One region of the Faecalibacterium sp. An77 genome, then DNA from elsewhere that is predicted to be linked to it. Evidence: predicted binding sites of a transcription regulator. Region 1 holds the regulator's gene; the other holds the start of a gene.
The links. The regulator Rex, encoded in region 1, represses fermentation and respiration genes when NADH is low (regulators of the CRP and FNR family bind a similar motif). The targets are predictions, from matches to a motif close to ATTGTTAANNNNTTAACAAT.
Positions count from the first base shown of each region.

Region 2: the regulator Rex is predicted to act here: its motif matches at 1,875-1,894, upstream of B5G28_RS00740 (phosphoglycerate kinase).

Region 1 covers NZ_NFHK01000006.1:32,174-39,906, forward strand. The annotation lists gene B5G28_RS03795 (sodium-dependent transporter) at 1-616, opposite strand, end outside; gene B5G28_RS03800 (ATP-dependent Clp protease proteolytic subunit) at 1,065-1,682, shown strand; gene B5G28_RS03805 (redox-sensing transcriptional repressor Rex) at 1,940-2,581, shown strand; gene B5G28_RS03810 (thymidine kinase) at 2,707-3,312, shown strand; gene B5G28_RS03815 (extracellular solute-binding protein) at 3,868-5,232, shown strand; gene B5G28_RS03820 (sugar ABC transporter permease) at 5,443-6,369, shown strand; gene B5G28_RS03825 (carbohydrate ABC transporter permease) at 6,381-7,238, shown strand; gene B5G28_RS03830 (AraC family transcriptional regulator) at 7,333-7,733, opposite strand, start outside.
Region 2 covers NZ_NFHK01000001.1:168,017-175,749, forward strand. The annotation lists gene B5G28_RS00730 (hypothetical protein) at 1-607, shown strand, start outside; gene B5G28_RS00735 (sugar phosphate nucleotidyltransferase) at 686-1,597, opposite strand; gene B5G28_RS00740 (phosphoglycerate kinase) at 2,009-3,217, shown strand; gene tpiA (triose-phosphate isomerase) at 3,332-4,102, shown strand; gene gpmI (2,3-bisphosphoglycerate-independent phosphoglycerate mutase) at 4,142-5,674, shown strand; gene B5G28_RS00755 (ATP-binding cassette domain-containing protein) at 6,078-7,019, opposite strand; gene B5G28_RS00760 (ABC transporter ATP-binding protein) at 7,012-7,733, opposite strand, start outside.

The DNA.
Region 1 (7,733 bases):
CGGGCAGCAGATAGAACTTGAGGCCCTCCGAACCGCCTTCCAGCAGGATGCTGTTGACGGCCAGAATGACGATCAGGGTCAGCAGAGCCAGCATCATCCACTTCGAGATCCGTTCCAGACCCTTCTGCAAGCCGAAGGAGCAAACCAGGAAGCCCGCCAGAACGATGATGACCATAAAGATGCTCATTTCCACGGGGTCGCCCAGCATCGAGCTGAACACATCGTTGATCGCATCATTGGGAACCCCGACAAAAGCGCCTGTTGCGAATTTATAGAAGTAATCCAGCATCCAACCGGACACGGTGGTGTAGTACATCATCAGCAGGCAGCAGCCAATGATGCAGAACCAGCCGTGAATGTGCCACTTGCTCTTTTTGGGCTCGAGGGCCTTGTAGGCCAGCACAGCGCTCTTGCGGCTGGCACGGCCCACCGCCAGCTCCATGGTTAGGACGGGCACGCCCATAATCACCAGGAACAGCAGGTAGAACAGCACGAACACGCCGCCGCCGTTGGCGCCGGCCATCCACGGAAACTTCCAGACGTTTCCTATTCCGATCGCACAGCCCGCACTGACCAGGATGAATCCCAGCCGCGAGCCGAATGTTTCACGTTTCATGTTTTTCCTCCTCTTTATCACGCAGAAATACCTATGCCGACAGGCGGCATGTTCCTATTGTATCCGCCCACCGGCCCAGATGCAAGCCTTGTTCTCAATTTTTTTGAAGCTATCTACAAATTTTTTTAATAGTAAAATCAGGGAACCATCGGTTCCTCTGATAAAGCTCCCCTGCCCTGCCTGCATGACCGTCCCCCGGACGGGGCAACCTAGGATGTATCTGAAAACATCTCCCATTTTGCTCCAAAGCGCAGCTACCCCTTTGGGGCGAAGGGTTCAGCATGTTTGCATTCTCAGATACACCCCAGCAGAAAAAGGAGGGCTGTTTCAACCTATGGAGAAGAAAAAGAAAAAGCACGCCGCCGAAGCTCCGGCGGACGAGGCACCTGCACCCGGCAGCGGCGAGGACACCGAACGCCGGGCCTTTGAGCAAAGTCAGATTCAGGAGATGGGCACCGTCAACCTGACCAAAGGTCCCCACGCCATCCACTGCCTGACCGTGATCGGGCAGATCGAGGGCCATGTGGAGGCCCCCCAGGGCCAGAAAACCACCAAATACGAACACGTCATCCCCCAGCTGGTGGCCGTCCAGGAGGACCCTGCCATTGAGGGCCTTTTGGTTTTGCTCAACACGGTGGGCGGGGACGTGGAGGCCGGGCTGGCCCTGGCCGAGCTGATCGCCAGCCTGTCCAAGCCCACCGCCACCCTGGTGCTGGGGGGCGGGCATTCCATCGGCATTCCCCTGGCGGTGAGCGCCCAGCGCAGTTTCATCGTTCCCACCGCCACCATGACCGTCCACCCGGTCCGCCACTCCGGGATGATTCTGGGGGTGCCCCAGACCATGCGCTGGTTTGAGCAGATGCAGGAGCGGATCACCGGCTTTGTCACCCGCCACAGCCGGATGACCGCCGACCGCTTCAACGAGCTGATGCTCCACACCGGGGAACTGGTGCTGGACATGGGCACCGTGCTGGACGGCCGCCGCGCCGTGGAGGAGGGGCTCATCGACGAGCTGGGCGGTCTGTCCGACGCCATGCGCTGGCTCTACCGTCAGATCGAATCCTGACCGGGTTTTGGCCTCTGCCGCAGCGCAGAGGCTTTTTCTCTGCTTTCTTTTGGGAAGCAATTTGTCTTCTTTGGGTTAAAACCCATTGATTTTGTCTGTATAAGACAGAGGAATCCCACCAAAATTTAAAATTTCGTCAAAAACATTGACAAGGGTTTGACATTCTCAGCAAATGTCGTATACTTATAGAGAGAAATGTTTCCTTTTTCCTGCCAAGTTATCCAAAATTTCAGGTAAATGCAAGAGGAGGTCCTGCCATGAATCCGTCCGTCAAGGCTTCGGTACCGGTCATCCGGCGCCTGCCCAAATATTACCGCTATCTCCGAGCCCTGAAGGATGCCAACATCACCAGCATCTCTTCCCGAGAGCTGGCCGCCCAGATGGGCACCACCGCCTCCCAGGTCCGTCAGGACTTCAACTGCATCGGCGACGTCAACGGCCGCCAGGGCATCGGCTACTCGGTGGACAACCTGCTGGCCATTCTGGAAGGACTTCTGTTCGGCAACGGCGAGCGTCTGCCCGCCATCCTGTTTGGCTGTGGCCGTCTGGGCACCGCCGTCAGCAGCTTCATTGCCAACAACAACAACGGTTTCAGCCTGATTGCCGCCTTTGACGTCAAGCCCGAACTGATGGGCCAGACCATCAGCGGCATCCCCATCCGCCACCTGGACGATCTGGACGCCTTCTGCGCCGAGCATCATCCCCAGGTCGCAGTCCTCTGCCTGCCCCGCAGCGGCGCCGAGGAAATCAGCGGCCGGCTGGTCCAGCTGGGCATCCGGGGTTACTGGAACTTCTCCCACTACGACCTGTCGGTTCCCTTCCCGGACGCGGTGGTGGAGAACGTCCACCTGGGCGACAGCCTCATGAGTTTGGGCTACCGTCTGCGCAACGGGGACTGACCGCCCTTACTTTTTAAAGTCTCAAGTCAAAAGCCTTCGATTTTCTGCATCCAAGATTCTGCCCTGTCCGCCTGCGGCGGGCGGGGCGGCTTTGTGCATACAACGATTCTATAAAAAGGAATTCTATGGCTAAGTTATATTTCCGCTACGGCGCCATGAACAGCGGCAAGAGCACCGCCCTGATGCAGGTGGCCCACAACTACGAAGAACAGGGGATGCGGGTGCTGATCCTCAAACCCCAGGTGGACTCCAAGGGCGGCAGCGACCTGGTCAGCCGACTGGGCGTTCGCCGGGCCGCCGACCTGCTGATCCGCCCCGGCGACGACGTGTTTGCTGCGGTGGAGGCCGACCGCGCCGCCCACGACGCGCCCCTGGCCTGCGTCCTGTGCGACGAGAGCCAGTTTTTCACCCCGGCCCAGGCGGAGCAGCTGTTTATGGTGACGGTGGACCTGGGGGTCCCCGTCATCTGCTACGGCCTGCGGAGTGATTTCTCCCTCAAGGGCTTCCCCGGCTCCACCCGTTTGATGGAGCTGGCCCACACCATCGAGGAGATGAAAACCATCTGCTCCTGCGGCCGCAAGGCCATCTGCAACGCCCGCAAGGTGGGCGGAAAGTTCGTCTTTGAGGGCGAACAGGTGGCCATCGACATGGAAAACGACGTCCAGTACGTCAGCATGTGCCCTCAGTGCTACTTCCGGGAGCGGCGGGCCTTTTATGCCGCCCGGCGGTGAAATCTTTCCCTTTGCGCCGTTCCAAAGCGAATTTTATTTGTCATCTTTTTCACAAGAATGGTTCTCTTTTCCGACCCCTTCTTTTCTGCCGTCCGGGCTGCCCCGGCGGCAAAGCGGAAGGGGCCCATCCTTTTCCAGGGCTGCCGGGAGGGCGAAAACCCGCTTTCCCGCACAAATTTTGCCCCCGGTTTACACTGCGCCGCAGCACGTTCCTGCGGCGTTTTATTTTGCTTTTTTCAACTGAAATACCAGTTGTATCCCGGGAAAGTCGCTAATATATCAGTATTTTCAAAAGTTCAGACCCCTTATTTCTGTCAAATTTGTACAAAGCCGTGTTGTGTACAAGTTGCACAACTTTTTGTGGCAAGTTTGGATATTTCGGCAAAGGGTCACAAACAGCCTTCCACAGCACAGCAAGATATGCGCGTTTTTGGCCGTAAATCCACAATTTGCGTCTTTCTTTTCGCGCAGTTTTTTGCTATCATAATTGTATACAAGGGGGTCCGGTAAAGCCCCTCTAGGAGTTTTGTGTTTTTCAATTTAGGAGGAGAAAAAATGAGCAACGCAATTTCTCGTCGTGACTTCCTGAAGGTCACGGGCGCTGTTGGCGCAGCCGGCCTGCTGGCAGCCTGCGGCGGCAACGGTTCTTCGACTGCCGCTTCCACCGCCACTTCTGTGGCCGCTCCCGCTGAGGGCGACGTCTCCCTGACCATCAGCTGGTGGGGCGGCGACACCCGTCACACCGCTTATCAGGAAGCCATCGCCGCTTTCTCGGAGGAGCACACCAACATCACCGTCAGCCCCACCTTCGCTGCATGGTCCGGCTGGGAGGACACCATGTCCACCAAGTTCGCCGGCGGCGTGGCTGAGGATGTCTGCCAGGTCAACTGGAACTGGCTGTACAACTACTCCAGCAACGGCCAGACCTTCATTGATCTGAACACCGTTTCCGATTACATCGACCTGACCCAGTGGGATGAGGCCCCCCTGAACGCCTGCGTCGTCGCTGGCATGCAGCAGGCTGTCCCCGTCTCCATGACCGGCCGTATCTTCTTCTGGAACATGACCACCTTCAACAAGGCTGGCATCACCGAAGTTCCCAAGACTCTGGACGACCTGTACGCTGCAGGCGAAGCTTTCCAGACCAAGCTGGGCGAGGATTACTACCCCCTGCACCTGGGCGGCTACGACCGTATGATCCTGACCGTCTTCTATCTGGAGTCCATCTACGGCAAGGATTGGGCTGATCCCTCCACCTCCACCCTGAACTACACCGCCGACGAGATCGCCGAGGGCCTGGACTTCATCAAGAGCCTGGTGGACAAGCACGTCATCATGCCCCTGCCCACCTACTACGGCAACAACGGTTCCACCGCTGCCAACCAGTCCAACGAGTGGATCACCGGCAAGCTGGCCGGCATCTTCGAGTGGGATTCCGCTGCTTCCAAGTACCGTGACGCTCTGGACACCGACAACCGCGACGGCTTCACCGTGGGCGAGGAGATCCAGTTCGGCGACTACAAGGGCGGCTTCACCAAGGTTTCCATGGGCCTGGCCATCACCAAGACCTGCCAGCACCCCGCCGAGGCTGCCATGCTGATCAACTTCCTGCTGAACGAAGAGGCTGGCGCTTCCATCATGGGTTCCGAGTGCGGCATTCCCGCTTCCAAGTCCGGCCTGGCTGCTGCTGAGGCTGCCGGCGCTGTGGACACCCTGGTCGAGGAGGCCAACAGCAAGGTTCTGGCCTTCTGCTCCTTCCAGCTGGATCCCCTGTTCGAGCACAACAACCTGAAGGCTGACGGCACTGGCATCTACCAGGAAGTCTTCGACACCATCGACTACGACGGTGCTTCGGGCGCAGACGTTGTGGACATCCTGCTGGACGGCATGGAGAGCGTCGGCTACACCATCAACGCCTAAAATTTACGCACAAAGGCTCCTTTTCTAAAAAAGCAGCCCTGCTGTGACAATGCCAAGCGGGGGTACCTGTTTCCCTCATCCGAAGCGGGTATCCCCTTTTTCAGGCCAAGGTCCAAGCTTTTTGCCTGATAGTTTTTCGGTTTGTTGGCATTTTTGCGGCAGGTTGCTGCATGATAACGTAAAATCCTGCCAAAAAGGAGGAATCCCTTGATGAAAGCCAACAATGCGCCTGCGGTCGGGCGCACACCCTTTCAGAAATGGTGCGACAAATACCAGGGCCTGTTCTATCTGATTCCGTGGATCATCGGCTTCGTGGTATTCAAGGCCATTCCCTTCGGTCAGTCGCTGTTCTACAGCTTCACCGACATGAACTTCTTCTCGGGCATCAGCCAGTACGGCGTGATGAACTACGTGGATGCCTTCACCAACACCCGTATCACCAAGGCCCTGATCACCACCTTCCAGTACTCCTTCATCACGGTGCCCCTGAAGCTGATCTTCGCCCTGTTCATCGCTTACATCCTGAACTTCAACATCAAGTTCGTCAACGCCTTCCGTACCGCCTACTACATCCCCTCGATTCTGGGCGGCTCGGTGGCCATCGCCGTGCTGTGGCGCGCCGTCTTCCGTGACGACGGTCTGATCAACACCCTGATCAAGATGGTCACCTTCGGCGCTTTCGACGGCCCGTCCTGGCTGTCTGACCCCAGCTATGCCCTGTGGGTTATCTGCCTGCTGCGTATCTGGCAGTTCGGTTCGGCCATGGTGCTGTTCCTGGCCGCCCTGAAGGGCGTGCCCGCTGACCTGTACGAAGCCGCCACCATCGACGGCGCAGGCAAGTGGCGCCAGTTCTTCTCCATCACCGTCCCCATGATTACCCCCATCATCTTCTACAACCTGGTCACCCAGATCTGCCAGGCTTTCCAGGAGTTCAACGGACCCTACATCATCACGGGCGGCGGCCCCCGCAATTCCACTACCCTGATCTCCCTGCTGGTTTACCAGTACGCCTTCAAACAGAACGAAATGGGCATGGCCTCCGCTCTGGCCTGGATCATGTTCCTCATCGTCTGCGTGCTGACCATCATCGCCTTCACCAGCCAGAAGAAGTGGGTCTACTACTCGGACGAAAGGTAAGGTGAATGAGTATGGGAATGAAAGCTGCACATCGCATCGCTACCTTCTTCAAGTACTTCGTCCTGATTCTGGTGGGTCTGATTATGATCTATCCCCTGCTGTGGATGGTCAGCGCCACCTTCAAGGACAACAGTGAGATCTTTGCGGGCATCAGCCTGTGGGTCAAGAACCCCACGCTGGATGGTTACCGCAACGCTCTGAACGACTTCGGCGGCTCCATCAACATCCTGCAGGCCATGGTCAACACCTACAGCTACGTCCTGCCCAAGGTCATCTGCACGGTGGTCTCCTCCTGCATCGCCGCCTACGGCTTTGGCCGTTTCGACTTCCCCGGCCGGAAACTGATGTTCAGCGTCATGCTGGCCACCCTGTTCCTGCCCCAGGTGGTTCTGAACGTGCCCCAGTTCCTGCTGTACAACAGCTTCGGCTGGATCAACAGCCCCTTCTATCTGGCAATCTGGGTCCACACCGCTTTCGCGACTGAGACCTACTTTGTCTACCAGCTGATTCAGTTCATGCGCAACGTTCCCCGTGACCTGGACGAGGCTGCCGCCATCGACGGCTGCTCCTCCTTCCAGACCCTGTACCGGGTTATCGTCCCCATGCTGCTGCCCGCGCTGGTTTCCTGCGCGCTGTTCCAGTTCATGTGGAGCTGCAACGACTTCATGGGCCCGCTGCTCTACGTTTCCACCCCCGCCAAGTACCCCATGTCCCTCTTCGTCAAGCTGTCGATGGACGGTGATACCGGCTTCCAGTGGAACCGTATCCTGGCTCTGTCCCTGATCTCCATCCTGCCGCAGCTGATCGTCTTCTTCTGTGCACAGGACCAGTTCGTCGAGGGCATTTCCGCCGGCGCAGTCAAGGGCTAATCCCCCCGCGCCCGGTCACCTGACGACCCACTGAACAAAATCCCCTGTGCCGTGGTCATGGCACAGGGGACTTTTTGTTGGAACCCAAACGTTTTCACTTTTCGCCGCCCCGGTGCACCTTGCGGTACTGCACCGGACTGACCCCCACCTGTTCCCGGAACACCCGCCGGAAATGGGCGGTGGTGGAGAAGCCGGTCTGTTCGGCCACATGGTTGATCCGCAGGTCGGTATTCTCCAGCAGGCGGCGGGCCTCCTCGATGCGGCGCACGTTGATGAAGTCCACGATGGACTGGCCCGTCACCCGGCGGAACAGCCGGCTCAGGTAGTAGGGCGACAGGTAAAACTGTGCCGCCACCCCGCTGAGGTTGAGTTTCTGGCTGTAGTTGGCGTTGAGGTAGGCGCAGATCTTCTCGATGGTCTCGTTGCGCTGCTGGGACGCGCTGCCGCTCTCGTCGGCGGCCTCTTTGCCCACATAGTGGAGCAAAAGGGCCAGGT
Region 2 (7,733 bases), on a different contig from region 1:
GGCCAATGACTTCGGCTACGACGCCAAAGGCCGCTTTTATCTGGTCACCGGCCCCAACCACGGCGGCAAGTCCATTTTCTGCTACTCGGTGGGGATGGCCCAGGCCCTCTTTCAGCTGGGCCTGCTGGTCCCCGCCAAAGAGGCGGTTATGAGCCCGGTCCGGTGCATCTTCACCCACTTTCCCACCTCGGACGAGGACAACTACGGCAAGGGCCGCCTGGAGAGCGAGTGCGCCCGGATGAGCCAGATTCTCCACCTGCTGACGGGGGAGGACCTGCTGCTGATGGACGAGAGCTTCAGCTCCACCAGCCTGCTGGAGGGCGGCTATATCGCCGGGGAAGTGCTGTCGGCCATTGCGGTGATGGGCTGCGGCGGGGTCTATGTGACCCATATCCATGAGCTGACCCAGGAGGTGGACCGCTTCAACGCCACCCCCGGCCGCACCGGCTGCATTGACAACCTGGTGGCCCAGATGGAGAACATCGCCGACGGCACCCGCAGTTACCGGGTGATCCGTGCCACCCCCGACGGCCTCAGCTACGCCAAGGACATCGCCCGCAAATACGGCCTCAGCTGTGAGGAAATTCTGGCCGCCCGCCAGGGCTGAACAAGACAAAAAGAAAACCGCGCATCTCCCGCCGCCGGACGGTGAGGGATGCGCGGTATTTTTTATGGAGTGGAAAGGTTAGAACTGAACGGGGTAGAGGCCCTCCTCGGTCAGACGGGCCAGAGCGGCCATGACCCCGGGCTTATCCTCCCGATAGGTGACGCCGTACCACTTGTCGGTGCTGTGGAGCATCCGAACCTGGGCCTTGCCCTCGCCGATCAGATCGGAGATGATGGTGGGCAGGAAGTACTCGCACTTCATGGGATCTTTGGGCAGGCTCTCGGCCAGGAAGCCGGAGAACCGGTCCTGTGCCTCCTGCATGAAGCTGGCGGTCAGGCCCCAGATGCCCATGCTCACCAGGGTGTCGCCGGGCAGGTCTACCCAGCCGTCCCCGTCGGCGTAGCGGATGACGCCGTCCTTGTCCTGGACGATCTTGGTCCGCTCGGTGACGCTCTCCAGCATCCCGTCGCTGCCCACGACGCAGACGCCGCGGGAGACACTGCCGTTCTCGGTGACGGTGTTCTTGACCTGGTAGCCCACCATGCAGTACTGGTACTGCTGGGTGTCGGCGTGGGTGGACAGGTATTCATACATCACGCGGAAGGCCTCGGGGCCGTAGTAGTCGTCCGAGTTGATGACGGCGAAGGGGCCGTGAATCAGATTCCGGGCGCTGAGCACCGCCTGACCGGTGCCGAAGGGCTTGGTGCGGCCCTCGGGGGCGGTGTAGGGAGCGGGCAGGTCGTCCAGGGACTGATAGGCGTACTCCACCTCCATTAGGCGGGACAGACGGTCCCCGATGGCCTTGCGGAAATCCGCCTCGAATTCCTGCCGGATGATGAAGATGACCTTCTCAAAGCCGGCCCGGCGGGCGTCAAAAATCGAATAGTCGATGATCAGCTGCCCGGAAGGACCAACCGGGTCCAGCTGCTTCATGCCGCCGTAGCGGCTGCCCATACCGGCAGCCAGTACGACCAGAACGGGTTTATCCATACAAGTGTTCCTCCTTTGTATGCCAGCCTGTCAATATTCGGTTTCGCCGCCGGCCCGGTCAGCATCCGCATACAGGCCGGCCACCGACAGGACATTCCCGGCAGGAGGTAGGGCCGTAAGGCTGAGCGCGCGGTTTTGCGGTGCGTGTGTCGTTCGTCCGACACGCTGGATGTGGAGCCGGCTGCTTGAGCCTATTATAGACCCGGAGCTCCGTTCTTGACAAGTCTGTTTTTCCCAAAAGCACCCAGAATGCATTTTTTTCCTCCATTGAAGCATGTTTGCCAATGAATTATCAAAGAACTGCTTGCTTTGGGCCGCTGAATTGTATATAATAGAACTATCCACGGGGAGACCCGACGATGACAAAACTCACTTCAGGCAAACAAAAGGATTTGAGAGGAGTTTAGAACAATGGGTTTAGGTAAGAAGACCATCGACGATCAGAATTACTGCGGCAAGAAGGTTCTTGTCCGCTGCGATTTCAACGTCCCCATGAAGGACGGCGTCATCACCAATGAGAACCGCATCAATGCGGCCATGCCCACCATCCAGAAGCTGGTGAACGATGGCGCAAAGGTGATCCTGTGCAGCCACCTGGGCAAACCCAAGAACGGCCCCGAGGCCAAGTTCAGCCTGGCCCCCGTCGCCAAGGCTCTGAGCGCCAAGCTGGGCAAGGAAGTTGTCTTCGCTGACGACGACAACGTCGTGGGCGAGAACGCCAAGGCCGCTGTCGCTGCTATGAACAACGGCGACGTGGTCCTGCTGCAGAACACCCGCTTCCGCAAGGAGGAGACCAAGAACGTGGCCGCCTTCTCGGAGGAGCTGGCCAGCCTGGCTGACGCTTACGTGGACGACGCCTTCGGCAGCTGCCATCGCGCACACTGCTCCACCGCCGGCGTCACCGACTACATCAAGGATACCGCTGTTGGCTACCTGATGGAGAAGGAGATCCGCTACCTGGGCAACGCCGTGAACGATCCTGTCCGTCCCTTCACCGCCATTCTGGGCGGCGCCAAGGTGGCCGACAAGCTGAACGTCATCTCCAACCTGCTGGAGAAGGTGGATACCCTGATCATCGGCGGCGGCATGGCTTACACCTTCATCAAGGCTCAGGGCTACGAGATCGGCCAGAGCCTGTGCGATGACTCCAAGATCGACTACTGCAAGGAGATGATGGAGAAGGCCAAGGCCAAGGGCGTCAAGCTGCTGCTGCCCATCGACACTGTCTGTGTCAAGGCTTTCCCCGATCCCATCGACGCACCGGTTGAGACCGCTGTCTTCCCGGTTACCAACATGCCCTCTGATATGGAAGGCTGCGACATCGGCCCCGAGACCATGAAGCTCTTCGCCGACGCCGTCAAGTCCTCCAAGACCGTCGTCTGGAACGGCCCCATGGGCGTGTTCGAGAACCCCACCCTGGCAGCCGGCACCCTGGCTGTGGCCAAGGCTATGGCTGAGAGCGAGGCTACCACTGTCATCGGCGGCGGCGACAGCGCAGCAGCCGTCCAGCAGATGGGCCTGGGCGACAAGATGACCCACATCTCCACCGGCGGCGGCGCCTCCCTGGAGTACCTGGAGGGCAAGGATCTGCCCGGCATCGCGGTCATTCAGAACGCATAAGGCAGTCGCTTTTCACAAAGATGTGATGGGTGCGGCGGCGACACGCCGCCGCGCCCTTTTATTTTTGGGCGGCTTTTGGAGGCCGACCCTGGGAAAGACAAGGAGAATACGATTATGGATAAGGCAAAGCGCAAGGCTATCATTGCCGGCAACTGGAAGATGAACAAGACCGCCACCGAGGCTGCTCAGCTGATCGACGAGCTGATCCCCGCCGTCAAGGATGCCACCTGCGAGGTGGTCATCTGCACCCCCTTCACCGACCTGGTGACCGCCGTGGCCAAGACCAAGGGCACCAACATCCACGTGGGCGCCGAGAACGTCCACTTTGAGAAGTCGGGCGCCTTCACCGGCGAGATCAGCGCCGACATGCTGGTGGATCTGGGCGTGGAGTACGTCATCGTGGGCCACAGCGAGCGCCGTCAGTACTTCGCAGAGACCGACCAGACCGTCAACAAGCGCACCCTGGCCGCTCTGAACGCCGGCCTGAAGGTCATCGTCTGCGTGGGCGAGAGCCTGCAGCAGCGCGAGGAGGGCGTCACCGAGGAGCTGGTCCGTATGCAGACCAAGATCGCTCTGCGTGACGTCACCGCCGAGCAGATGGCCAACGTGGTCATCGCCTACGAGCCTGTCTGGGCCATCGGCACCGGCAAGACCGCTACCTCGGACCAGGCCGAGGAGGTCTGCGCCCAGATCCGCAAGGTCATCGGCGAGCTGTACGGCGAGGCCGTGGCTGAGGCTACCACCGTCCAGTACGGCGGCAGCATGAACGCCAAGAACTGCGAGGAGCTGGTCAGCAAGAAGAACGTGGACGGCGGCCTGATCGGCGGCGCCTCCCTGAAGGCTGCCGACTTTGCAGTGATTGTCAACGCTGCTTCCAAGGGCTGAGCCCCGGACAAATCAATAGAAACTGAGGAAGAAAAAACTATGGCAAAGAAACCCATGATGCTCTGCATCCTTGACGGCTTCGGCTGGGTGCCGGACGAAGTGGATGGCAACGCCATCGTCGCCGCCAAGACTCCCTATATCGACCACCTGTTTGCCACCTGCCCCAACGTCACCATCGGCGCCTCGGGCATGAGCGTCGGCCTGCCCGACGGTCAGATGGGCAACTCGGAGGTGGGCCACACCAACATTGGTGCCGGCCGCATCGTCTACCAGCAGCTGACCCTCATCACCAAGTCCATCCATGACGGTGAGATGCAGAAGAACGACGTCCTGGTCCGCAACATGAAGGCTGCCATCGACGCCGGCAAGGCCATCCACTTCATGGGCCTGATGGGCACCGGCGGCGTTCACAGCCACGAGGAGCACCTGTTCGGCCTGCTGGAGATGGCCAAGGCCATGGGCGCCAAGGACGTCTATGTCCACGCCATCATGGACGGCCGTGACACCGACCCCCACGACGGTGAGGGCTTCCTGCAGAACGTCCAGAACGAGCTGGACAAGCTGGGCATCGGCAAGATTGCCACCGTCACCGGCCGCTACTACGCCATGGACCGCGACAAGAACTGGGATCGCGAGGAGAAGGCCTACGCTGCCTTCGTCTACGGCGAGGGCGAGAAGGCCAACGGCTGGAAGGAATGCATCGAGCGCAGCTATGCCAACGGCGTTACCGACGAGTTTGTGGTGCCCTGCGTCACCTGCGAGGGCGGCCGTGTCTCGGAGGGCGACACCGTGGTGTTCATCAACTTCCGCCCCGACCGTGCCCGCCAGATGACCCGCATCTTTGTGGACGACGCCTTCGACGGCTTTGAGCGCCGCTATGGCCGGTTCCCGGTGCACTACGTCTGCATGACCGAGTACGACGCCACCATGCCCAACTGCGAGGTGGCTTATCCTCCCGTGGACCTGAACAACGTCATGGGCCAGTATATCTCCGACCTGGGCATGACCCAGCTGCGCATCGCCGAGACCGAGAAGTACGCTCACGTCACCTTCTTCTACAACGGCGGCCGCGAGGAGCCCTTCGCCGGCGAGGATCGCTGCGTGATCCCCAGCCCCAAGGTAGCTACCTACGACCTGAAGCCCGAAATGAGCGCCCCCGAGGTTGCCGAGGAGTGCGTCAAGCGGATTGAGAGCGGCAAGTACGACGTCATCATCCTGAACTTCGCCAACTGCGACATGGTGGGCCACACCGGCGTCTTTGATGCCGCTGTCAAGGCTGTGGAGGCCGTGGACCAGTGCGCAGGCAAGGTCATCGACGCAGTTCTGGCCGCCGGCGGCAAGGTCATCCTCACCGCCGACCACGGCAACGCCGACAAGATGAAGAACCCCGACGGCACCCCCTTCACCGCTCACACCACCAACCCGGTGCCCTGTGTGGTGATCGGCGCAGGCAACGACTTCACCCTCCGGGAGGGCGGCGTCCTGAGCGATCTGGTTCCCACCATGTTTGAGCTGATGGGCATTCCTCAGCCCAAGGAAATGACCGGCAAGAGCCTGATCGTCCGGAACTGATAAAGTCTCCCGCATCCCCGCATAAAACACAGCACAGAGCCCCGCAGGCCTGCGTCCAGCGACGCACCGCCCGCGGGGCTCTTTTTGCGCTTGGTGAGAAGGTTCCGCCCGCAGGGCAGGGGACTGCCCGGGGCCAAAACCTGCCAGGCAGAGCCTGCATTGCAGCAGACGAAAGTATCAAGGGGAAGGGAAGCCTTCGCACAGCGCCTCCTGGGGGCGTCCTGCGCTCTTTGCCCCGGCCCCGGAAAAGTTATGCCTTCCTGCCAAAACCCTCTGTAGGGCCTCCATTGGCCCCCATGAGGGCGGCGCCCGCCGCAGCACAATAAAAACCCCGCAGCTCCCGGTGAATACCGGAGGCCGCGGGGTCTTTTTGTGCTTATGAGGCTTTCAGGGGGCAGGGGAATCAGCGGGTAGCTTCATACTCCTTGCGGTAACCCTCCAGCTCCTTCTCGTTGCCGTAGACGAAGTGACCATTGGCAATTTCCTGCCAAACGGGCTTGTCGGTGCTGTAGTCGTGAATCGACGGATCATACACCAGCAGCTTTTTCTTCTTCTCCAGGCTGGGGTCCGGGATGGGCACAGCCGACAGCAGGGCTTTGGTGTAGGGGTGCAGCGGATGACGGAACAGTTCTTCCGTCTCGGCCAGCTCCACGATACGGCCCTTGCTGATGACGGCGATGCGGTCCGAGATGAACCGGACCACCGACAGGTCGTGGGCGATGAACAGGTAGGTCAGCCCGCGGGACGCCTTGAGGTTGTTCAGCAGGTTGAGCACCTGAGCACGGATCGACACGTCCAGCGCCGAGATGGGTTCGTCTGCCACGATGAACTCAGGCTCCATAATCAGAGCACGGGCAATGCCGATGCGCTGGCGCTGGCCGCCCGAGAACTCGTGGGGGAAACGGGATGCAAACTCGGGCAGCAGGCCCACCTCGTGCAGGGCAGCCATGACCTTTTCGTGCAGGTCATTCTGGTCCTTGTACAGGTGAAAGTTCAGCAGGCCCTCGGCAATGATATACTCCACCTTGGCGCGCTCGTTCAGCGAGGCCATGGGGTCCTGGAAGATCATCTGGCATTTGCGGATGACTTCCTGGTCCAGCTCCTTGGGGATCTTGCCGTTGATCTTGCGGCCCTTGAACAGGATGTCGCCGGCCGAAGTGGGGTTGATGCGGGTGATGGCGCGACCGATGGTGGTCTTGCCCGAGCCGCTCTCACCCACCAGGGAGAAGGTCTCGCCCTTGTAGATGTCGAAGTTGACGTGGTCAACGGCCACGAACTTCTTGCGCCCCGAGCCGAAGGAGATCTGGAGGTCCTTGATCTCAATGAGCTTTTCTCTCTCAGCCATTGGTGTGGTCCTCCATCATTTTCTTGCGCAGGTTCTGGATCGAGTGGGGGCGCTCCACTTTGGGGGCCCGGGGGTCCAGATACCAGGTCTTGGCGGCGTGGGTGGGCGAAACCTCAAAGAAGGGAGGCTCCTTGACAAAGTCGATGGCCAGAGCCTTCTTGTTCCGGGGTGCGAAGGCATCGCCGTGAATCTCGTTGAAGAGGTTCGGCGGGGTGCCGTCGATGGTGGGCAGAGCCTCGCCCTTGACGCCCAGCTGCGGCAGAGCCTGCAGCAGAGCCCAGGTGTAGGGGTGCCATGCGTCGTAGAAGATCTCCTCCACGGTGCCGTACTCCACAATCTGGCCGGCGTACATGACGGCCACACGGTCGGCCACGTTGGCCACAACGCCCAGGTCATGGGTGATGTAGATGACCGACATGCCCAGATCCTTCTGCAGATCGCGGATCAGCTGCAGGATCTGCGCCTGAATCGTCACGTCCAGCGCGGTGGTGGGCTCGTCGCAGATCAGGACCTGCGGCTTGCAGGCGGCGGCGATGGCGATGACCACGCGCTGCCGCATGCCGCCCGAAAACTCATGGGGGTACTGATTGTACCGGCGCTCGGGGTCGGGGATGCCGACCTTGCCCAGCATCTCGATGGCAGCCTTCTTGGCGGCTTCGCCCTTCAGGCCCTGGTGCAGCTCGATGCTCTCCTGAATCTGTTTGCCGATTTTCT